3 regions of the Clostridium sp. 7_2_43FAA genome follow, and region 3 is predicted to be linked to each of the others. Evidence: riboswitches for the same ligand, from Rfam matches in the RefSeq annotation. Region 3 holds a riboswitch; each other region holds the start of a gene.
The links. Region 3 has a riboswitch for S-adenosylmethionine ahead of CSBG_RS15440 (Na+/H+ antiporter NhaC family protein). Riboswitches for the same ligand answer to the same signal wherever they lie in the genome.
Positions count from the first base shown of each region.

Region 1 (3,292 bases), 2.8 Mb from region 3:
GTCAGCTTTGGGGAAATCCTATATATAATTGGGATAACTTATATAAGGATGGCTATAGTTGGTGGATAGATAGAGTTAGGGAAAGCTTTAAGCTATATGATGTAGTAAGAATAGATCACTTTAGAGGATTTGAAGCATATTGGGAGATACCTTATGGAAATAAGACTGCAGAATTTGGACAGTGGACAAAGGGACCTGGAATAAAGTTATTCAATGCAATAAAAGATAAACTTGGGGATGTTAATATAATAGCAGAGGATTTAGGGATGATGACTGACGAAGTTATAGAACTTAGAGATACAACAGGTTTCCCAGGAATGAAAATATTGCAGTTTGGATTTGGAGAGGGAGATAGCAGAGATTTACCTCATAATTACCCAGTTAATTGTGTAGCCTATACAGGAACTCATGATAATGATACTGTTTGTGGATGGTATAATGTTACAGGAAGCAAGAAAGAAATAGAAAAAGCAAAGAGGTATTTAAATTTAACTTATGAAGAAGGAATTTCAAGAGGATTAATAAGAGGCGTTTGGGGAAGTCCAGCTTACTTAGCCATAACAACTATGCAAGATTTCTTGGGATTAGGTAATGATGCAAGAATGAATATGCCTTCTACTTTAGGTGGTAATTGGGTATGGAGAGCTTCATCAGAAGCTTTTGATGATAAACTAGCAAAAGAAATTTATGATTTAACAAAATTATATGGCAGAATAAAATAAATTTGGTTAGGTTATTAAAATAATCCCCTATAAAAATTATAAATAAAGCTCATAGAGAATATTCTCTATGAGCTTTATTCATAATAATGTTAAGATATATAATATCTAAAAATTGTAGTGTAGGTGGTTTAAGATGAAAGTTCTAGTAATGAGTATAAAACTAAGAGCAAGCTGGGTACATTCTTTAAAAGAAAAGAGGATGGTAGTTAAAAGTATAATTCAAAAGTTAAAAAATAAATTTAATATTTCGGTAAATGAAGTAGAAGATCAAGATATTCATCAAAGTATAGTAATTGCTATTTCATCAATATGTTCAAGTAGTTCTCAGGTAGATTCTACAATGGAAAATATTATTAACTTTATTGAGTTAAACACAGATGCAGAGCTTATTAACATAGAAAAGGATGTTATAATGTTTAAGTTTTTATAAAAATAAATACATAAAATTTAAATTATTGGGTTGACAATCTAATCCAATAAATGTATATTAATATCAATAGAAAAATTAAATAATTTGATTACGTTTCTTATCAAGAGTGGTGGAGGGACTGGCCCTGTGAAACCCAGCAACCTGTAATAGGATTAAATGATAAGTCTAATTTGTATTAGACAAAATTTTATTCTTATTAAGTTTGGTGCTAAATCCTGCAGCTTTTTAGCTGATAGATGAGAGAATAAATTAATAATGTGAATTTACGCGCACTAGAGATTTATTCTCCAGTGCGTTTTTTATTTTGCTTTAGTTTCTTAAAAGGGGGAATGGCTTGTGATTAAAATTAATAACTTAAGTAAAAGATTTAATGATGTTGAAGTTATAAAGGGAGTTTCACTTAGGATAGAAGAAGGAGAAATATACGGAATTATAGGACATAGTGGAGCAGGAAAATCTACATTACTTAGATGCATAAATGGTTTAGAAGACTATGAAGATGGATCAATTACAGTGATGGGAAGAGAAGTGAAAAATTTAAGTGGATATGAGCTTAGGGAATTTAGAAAAAAGTTAGGAATGATATTCCAAGGATTCAATTTATTAAGTAGAAAAACAGTATCTGAAAATATAGCATTACCATTGGAAGTATGGGGATATGAAGAAGAGTATAAAGAATATAAGCTTGAAAATAAAGAAAAAGGAGTAAAGTTATATAGTTACAAGAAATTTAAAAAAGAGAAAATAAAAGAAAGAGTTACTGAGCTTTTAAACTTAGTAGGCCTTTCAGAAAAAGCAGATGTAAAACCATCAAGCTTAAGTGGTGGACAAAAGCAAAGAGTAGCAATAGCAAGGGCTTTAGCATTAGAACCTAAAATTTTACTTTGTGATGAAGCTACATCAGCTTTAGATCCTAAAATAACAAAAGATATATTAGCACTTTTATCAAAGATAAATAAAGAATTAGGTATAACAATTGTTATTGTTACCCACCAAATGGAAGTAGTTAAAGAGGTTTGTGAAAAAGTTGCATTAATAGAAGGGGGCATTTTAAAAGCAGAAGGCAATTCAGAAGACTTATTCTTAAAACCAGGACTTTCCCTTAAGAAATTTTTAGGGGATCAAGATGATGAGCTACTACCAACAACAGGGATTAACATAAAACTATTTTTCCCAAGTACATCATCAGAAAATGCTATTATTACAAAAATGGCTAGAGAGTTAAATGTAGATTTTTCAATAGTTTGGGGCAAATTAGAGAAATTTAGAGAGGATGTACTTGGAAATTTAGTAATAAATGTAGAGGTAAAGGATAAAGAAAAAGTAATAGAATATTTAGAAAGTAAAAATGTGGTATTGGAGGTGCTTAATTAATGTCAGAAATATTAATACCAGCGTTTAATAAAACAATTGCCATGGTTTTTTTCTCAACATTATTTTCGCTTATATTAGGATTTATACCAGCAATTATATTAGTAGTTACAGCTCCAAATGGATTAAATCCTAACAAAATTATATACAGAGTTTTAGATACAATAATTAATATATTAAGAGGGTTTCCATTTTTGATTTTAATGGTAGCAATAATACCATTTACAAAGTTAATAGTAGGAAAATCAATTGGCACACCAGCAGCTATAGTTCCTTTAACAATAGCAGCAGCGCCTTTTGTAGCAAGAATAATAGAATCATCTTTAAAAGAAGTAGATCCAGGAGTTGTGGAAGCTGCCAAATCATTTGGGGCATCTAATACACAAATAATTTTTAAAGTTATGTTAAAAGAAGCAGTGCCTTCAATAATATCAGGATTAACATTAACCATAATAAGTATAATAGGATATTCAGCTATGGCTGGAACAGTAGGGGGTGGTGGTCTTGGTGATGTAGCAATAAGATATGGTTATCAAAGATATCAAACAGATGTTATGATTGTCACAGTAATAATTCTAATAATAATCGTACAAGCGTTACAGTCACTAGGAAATTATCTATATAAAAAACTATCAAAATAAAGTATACAAAAATTAAATTAAAATATAGAAGATAAATGTATGAAAGACATTTAACTAAAAGAACTCTGAAAGAGTTATATCCTAAATTATCAATTGTCAATTATGCATTATCAATTATTTCGAGGGGG
Region 1 is NZ_JH815222.1:209,632-212,923, forward strand. It holds gene malQ (4-alpha-glucanotransferase) at 1-722, shown strand, start outside; gene CSBG_RS02580 (DUF503 domain-containing protein) at 856-1,152, shown strand; SAM riboswitch class I at 1,247-1,395, shown strand; gene CSBG_RS02585 (methionine ABC transporter ATP-binding protein) at 1,489-2,526, shown strand; gene CSBG_RS02590 (methionine ABC transporter permease) at 2,526-3,164, shown strand.
Region 1: it holds a riboswitch for S-adenosylmethionine, as region 3 does, so the genes downstream of both, CSBG_RS02585 (methionine ABC transporter ATP-binding protein) here and CSBG_RS15440 (Na+/H+ antiporter NhaC family protein) in region 3, are expected to answer to the same signal.

Region 2 (3,292 bases), 1.7 Mb from region 3:
ATTTAAAATTTTCTTTTTATCTTTTGATAATTCTTTCAAAAGTTTATCATATATATTTTTTTCATGAATAGCTATAGTCCCTAATCTCCATCCTGTAACTCCAAAATATTTAGAAAAGGAATAAACTCCTATAGTGTTATAAGGCAAATCGGCCATTAATGATCTAAACTCAGGAACGAACGTACCATAAACATCATCAGAAATTATCATTATATCTTTATTATATTCATTTATAATAGAAACTAGGTTTTTTCTACACTCAGTGCTTAATGAAACAGAAGGTGGATTACTTGGATTCACTATAAATAAAGCTTTTATAGAATTATCTTTAAGTTTCTCTAATTCATATAATGGATATTGCCAAGTATGTGTACCATCAATTGTTGTTTCAGTAGCTTTTATAGGAACTATTTCTAAATCATATCTAGGTAAAACAGGTATTTCTAGATAAGGAGTAAAAATTGGTACCATTATTGCTATTTTATCTTTAGGGTTAAGAAGCATATTTGATCGTAAAGTATCAAATATATAACACATTGCTGCAGTAGCTCCTTCTACTGCAAAAATATTAAATTTACCACTTGGAGGCTTATTGTAACACATTTCTTGTACTAAATAATCATGAACTATTTCTTCAATATGATACAGCATTCTATCTGGCACAGGATAGTTATCTCCAATAATTGCATCCGTTAATTCATATAAGTAATCATCAGCATTAAAGCTTTTTTCATTTATTCCATATTCAATTATTTTTTTTAGTAATTCTGTCCCTGGTAAAATATTATTTTTATCTATAAATTCTATGAATCTATTATAAATACCATTTTTTTTAGGCATTCCAGCTAAATCACCATTATTAATATCTTTTTTAGTTTCATCAACAGCAAAAAGACCAAATGTAAAAAAAGCTTCTCTAGGAGTAGATGCTGTCCAATTTGGATTTCCCCTACCAGCGTCTAAAAGAATACGGGCTGTTTTTTCATTTTCACCATGAGCTAGTTCTATTAACCTATTTTTAAATTCAAATGGACTTATTTTACCATAAATTTTTTCGATTTCTTCACGCTGTAAGTTTTTGTCCATAGTTTTTCTCCTTAAATAAAAGTTTTATCTTATTTTTTGTTATGAATTAAAATATTATTCCTTTAATATAGATGAATTAATAATATAAAAAATTAATACTAACAATTTATATAAAAATTAAACTTAAACGTAATTATTTATTGAAACATATTTACAATAAATAATAAAGATTATATAATTATATAAAATAATATCTTATTAAGAGTGGTGGAGGGACTGGCCCTTTGAAACCCAGCAACCTGCTTTCTAGTGTGGTGCTAAATCCTACAGATTTTTCTGAAAAATAAGAGTAATAGAGTTTGTATATAATCCTTTCTTATTTTAGAAGGGATTTTTTTATTGATATTAGTTGTGTATATAATATTTAGAGTTATTAAAGGGGGGCTGTATAATGAAGAGAGATTTTGAAATAGTAAAAGACTTAGAAAAAAGAATTTTAGTAATAGATGGGGCAATGGGAACTAATATTCAATCATTTATGTTAAAAGAAGCTGATTATAGAGGAGATTTATTAAAAGAATTTCCTATAGATCAAAAGGGAAATAATGATTTATTGAGTATAACAAAGCCAGAAGTAATTGATGAAATACATCGAGGATTTTTAGAGGTAGGTGCAGATATAATAGAAACTAATACATTAAATTCAAATAGAATATCACAAAGTGATTTTGGACTTGAAAATTTAGTTTATGATTTAAATTATAAAAGTGCAAAGCTAGCTAAAATGGCGTGTGATGATTTTTCTAAAAAGGATGGTAAAAAAAGATATGTAGCAGGATCTATAGGGCCAACTAATAGAATGGCATCATTATCTCCAAATGTTGAAGACCCAGGATATAGAAATATATCTTTTGACCAGTTAAAAGATGCATATGTAGAACAAATAGGTGCTTTAATTGATGGAGGTATTGATTTAGTTTTAATAGAAACAATTTTTGATTCATTAAATGCAAGAGCTGCTATTATGGCTGCAAATGATGTTTTCAGGTTGAAAAATAAAATCCTTCCTATAATGGTATCTGGAACAATATCAGATAAATCAGGAAGAATTTTATCTGGACAAAATCTTTTAGCTTTTGCTGCTTCTATGAAAAACGAAAATATCATTTCAATAGGACTAAACTGCTCTTTTGGAGCGAGAGATTTAAATCAATTTATAAAAGAGTTATCAGAAACTCAGGATCTATTTGTATCAGTTTACCCAAATGCAGGCTTGCCTAATGAATTAGGGTTTTATGATGAGTCACCTGAAATAACATCAAAGTGTATTGAAGAAATGTTAAAAGAAGGATATCTAAATATAGTAGGCGGATGCTGTGGGACTACTTATGAACATATAAAAGCAATTGCAAATATAGCTAAAAACTATAAACCAAGAATTGTAAAAGGAATTGAAATAGAAAGTGTATATAGTGGATTAGAAATAACCAAGGTGAATAAAGAAAGTAATTTTATTAATATTGGAGAAAGAACGAATGTTTCAGGATCTTTAAGATTTGCACGACTTATTAGGGAAAAGAAATATGAAGAAGCTCTTTCTATTGCTAAAGAGCAGGTTGAAAATGGTGCTCAAATAATAGATATAAATTTTGATGATGGGCTTTTAGATAGTGAAAAAGAAATGGATTATTTTTTAAAACTTTTAGCTTCAGAACCTGATATTTCAGCTAAACCTATAATGATTGATTCATCAAGATGGGAAGTTATAGAAAAAGGTCTTAAAGTAATTCAAGGGAAGCATATAGTGAATTCTATTTCTTTAAAAAATGGAGAAGAAGATTTTCTAAAGAAGGCAAAGATTATTAAAGATTTTGGCGCAGCAGTAGTAGTAATGGCTTTTGATGAAAAAGGTCAAGCAGATAATTATGAAAAGAAGATAAGTATATGTAAAAGAGCTTATGATCTTTTAGTGAATAAAGTTAATTTTCCACCAGAAGATATAATATTTGATCCGAATATTTTAGCAATAGCAACAGGGATTGAAGAACATAATAACTATGCTTTAGATTTTATAAATGCAACTAAATGGATAAAAGAAAATCTACCATATTCTAAGGTTTCAGGTGGAGTTAGTAATTTATCATTTTCTTTTAGAGGTAATAATAAAATAAGAGAAGCTATGCATTCAGTTTTCTTATATCATGCTATAAAAAATGGTATGGATATGGGGATTGTGAATCCAAGTATGATTCAGATATATGACGAT
Region 2 is NZ_JH815222.1:1,364,856-1,368,147, forward strand. It holds gene aspD (aspartate 4-decarboxylase) at 1-1,086, opposite strand, end outside; SAM riboswitch class I at 1,279-1,376, shown strand; gene metH (methionine synthase) at 1,478-3,292, shown strand, end outside.
Region 2: it holds a riboswitch for S-adenosylmethionine, as region 3 does, so the genes downstream of both, metH (methionine synthase) here and CSBG_RS15440 (Na+/H+ antiporter NhaC family protein) in region 3, are expected to answer to the same signal.

Region 3 (3,292 bases):
CTATTATAGCACATATCCCCATTAAATAGGGATAAAATAAAAATTTCATTATTGCAAATGGTGATAATGCTGCTAGTCCTGCTGCTGATATTAGCTGTGCTCCATATGGTATTATTCCTTGGAATACACATGAAAACATATCCAATATCCCTGCAACTCTTTTTGGTTCTAAATCAAATTCATTAGAGATATCTTTGGCTATTGGGCCCACAGTTACAATTGCAACTGTATTATTAGCTGTACATATATCTACTAAGCTTACTAGCATAGCAATCCCATATTCTGCTCCTCTTTTGCTTTTAAAATTCTTTAATCCCTTATTAAGAATAAAGTCTATTCCCCCATTGAATTTAATAATTTCTATAGTTCCTGCTATAAGAATTGAAATTATTATAAGTTCACTCATTCCAGATATTCCACTTGATATAGAATTGAATAATCCTATTATATCAAAACTTCCAAATATAAATCCAACTACTCCTGAGGATAAAATTCCAAGTAATAAAACAACTATTACATTAACTCCAAGTAATGCTGTTACTATAACTATTATATATGGTAAAATCTTAAATAAATTAAATTCTAAAACTTCTAAATTAACCACTGCAGAATTTTTAGTTAATAACATAAATATTACTGCAGTTATTATAGCAGCTGGAAGAACTATTTTAAAGTTCATTTTGAACTTATCTTTCATTTCACATCCTTGAGTTCTAGTAGCAGATATAGTTGTATCAGATATTATTGAAAGGTTGTCTCCAAACATTGCTCCACTAACTACTGCACCTACAGCTAATGCAGTTGCTATTCCAGTTTTATCTGCTATTCCTACAGCTATTGGCACCAAAGCAACTATAGTTCCCATTGATGTTCCTATAGATAGAGCTATAAAACATCCTATAACAAATATTCCTGGTATTAATAAGCTACTTGGCAATAATGAAAGCCCTAAATTTACAGTAGAATCTACTGCTCCCATATCTTTTGCTACCTGCGCAAATGCTCCTGCTAATATAAATATGATTATCATAAGCAGAATATTAGTGTTTCCTGCACCTTTACAAAAAATTTCTACTTTCTCATCAAATTTTATTTTTCTATTCATAATCAATGCTGTTAAAGCAGCTGCTAAAAATGGGACAATTACAGATACAGCATAGAAATCTTTTGCCACTATTGACGTTCCTAAATAAACTAATAAAAATACTCCTAATGGAATTAAAGCTAGTCCATTTCCTTTATTCTTCAAAGCCTTCTTCTCTCCTTTTATAATAAATTATTTTATACAATGTAACTTTCAAAATAAAAAAGCCTCTGCAGAAATACAGAAGCTTTAATCACACATATAAAAAATTATAGTTCGCCTCTTATCTACCAGGATTTCCTGCAGGATTTAGCACCTTAAGAATCGATTAAAATTCTTGGTTGCTGGGCTTCATAGGGCCAGTCCCTCCACCACTCTTGATAAGACTTTTAAATTTTGCATTATTATAGTATCAATTTAGATTATCATTGTCAACATGAAATTTTTTCTTAACCCCTATAATTTGAATATTAGTCCATTTTATTGTCAATAATTAAAATAGGATCTCAAAATCTCACTCCTTATGCTTTATAAAAGTGCCTTTGTGCACTTTTATTTTTTATAATTACATTTAATTAAAGTGTTCAACATTATGTAGATTTACTCTCAATCATTGGAGTGAAAAAAATTATATATTATATTTTTAAACTATTTTATTTTTATATATACAAAAAAGAGATTACATAGTAATCTCTTTTTATTTGGTGCGTTATCAGGGGATCGAACCCGGGACACCCTGATTAAGAGTCAGGTGCTCTACCAACTGAGCTAATAACGCATATGGAGCGGGTGATGAGAATCGAACTCACGTAACTTGCTTGGAAGGCAAGGGCTCTACCATTGAGCTACACCCGCAAATTTTATTGACAATAATATTATATATTCCACAATTATTACTGTCAATAATAAATTTTCCCTTAAATTATTTCTGTAAGTGATTTTAATAAAATATCTCTAAATTTCTCACCATCACGCTTATTTTTATTAGCTCTTTCGCATATGTTATTCCATTCAGGGATACTTATACCAATCCTATCTTTAAATTCCCTTTCAGTTGTTGTCATATAGCTTGAATTTACTACAAACTCCCCTAAATCCTTTGGGGTATTAAAAATTTTTAAGTATAAAAATTCTCTGTTATCTCCATACCAGGTTCTATTAAAGTCCCTGGAAAACCTTTGAAGTGCTCTAATTAATTTATCCTTAGGCAAAGACCAACAATCCTTTACCATTTTTACATGCCTTCTCATATTATCTGCTTCTTCTTTAGATATTTTCTTATTTTTTTCTCCATCTAAGATTATTTTTTCTACTGGAATGTTTGGAATACTAATAACCATTCTTTCTTTTCCATATATCCATTTATAAAATGCCTCTTGTAAAAACGAATATTGAATATATCCTAATAACATTTTCTCATTTGGAAAATATGACCATGTATTATTAAGTCCGTTATTCTTACAAAAAACTAAACTATGGATATATATACTTTTTTCATTAGGCAATTTATCCATAAACATATGTCCTCTTATTGTTTTGTTTTCATTAATCAATTCTTCCCAGTAATCAAATGAATCATAGCTATGTCTCACTGTATCACCTTTCTTTCAGCTCAGTAATATAATATACTATACATATATTATATAGTATGTTATACCATCTTTTCAAGTATTTTCAAAGAATATAACAAAGTAAATTTAAACACTTTTACATTACAATATTCTGATAATATAATTTTACACTTATACTTAGTAAAAATATACCACTTTGTTATATATAACTTAAATATACTAAATATTATCTATTACAAAAACTATTATATTGTAGATTATTAATCCCAAAAAATATATAATATTATTAAAGATATAAAAAGGAGGCATGACTTTGTACCACTGTGAAATTTGTGGAGCAACAGCGGATATTCATCATATAGTTCATAAACACGAAGGTGGCTACGATATTAAGTTAAATTATAAATATCTTTGTAACTACCACCATAGAGGAAAAAATGGTCCTCACAACTGTATAGAAACTGATTTGAGGTATAAACTAGAATTACAAGATAAACTCTATAAGTTATTACCCAAAGATTACTATACTGCTAAGGAGCTTTATACTCTTCTAGGAATGTCTAATTCTTCTTTAAAAAAATTAATTAAAAAACTTAAATTATTTAAAGAAGGTTATTCTAAAGAAGATATAATTAAA
Region 3 is NZ_JH815222.1:3,049,475-3,052,766, forward strand. It holds gene CSBG_RS15440 (Na+/H+ antiporter NhaC family protein) at 1-1,249, opposite strand, end outside; SAM riboswitch class I at 1,365-1,471, opposite strand; tRNA gene CSBG_RS15445 (tRNA-Lys) at 1,787-1,862, opposite strand; tRNA gene CSBG_RS15450 (tRNA-Gly) at 1,866-1,939, opposite strand; gene CSBG_RS15455 (hypothetical protein) at 2,002-2,676, opposite strand; gene CSBG_RS15460 (HNH endonuclease signature motif containing protein) at 2,963-3,292, shown strand, end outside.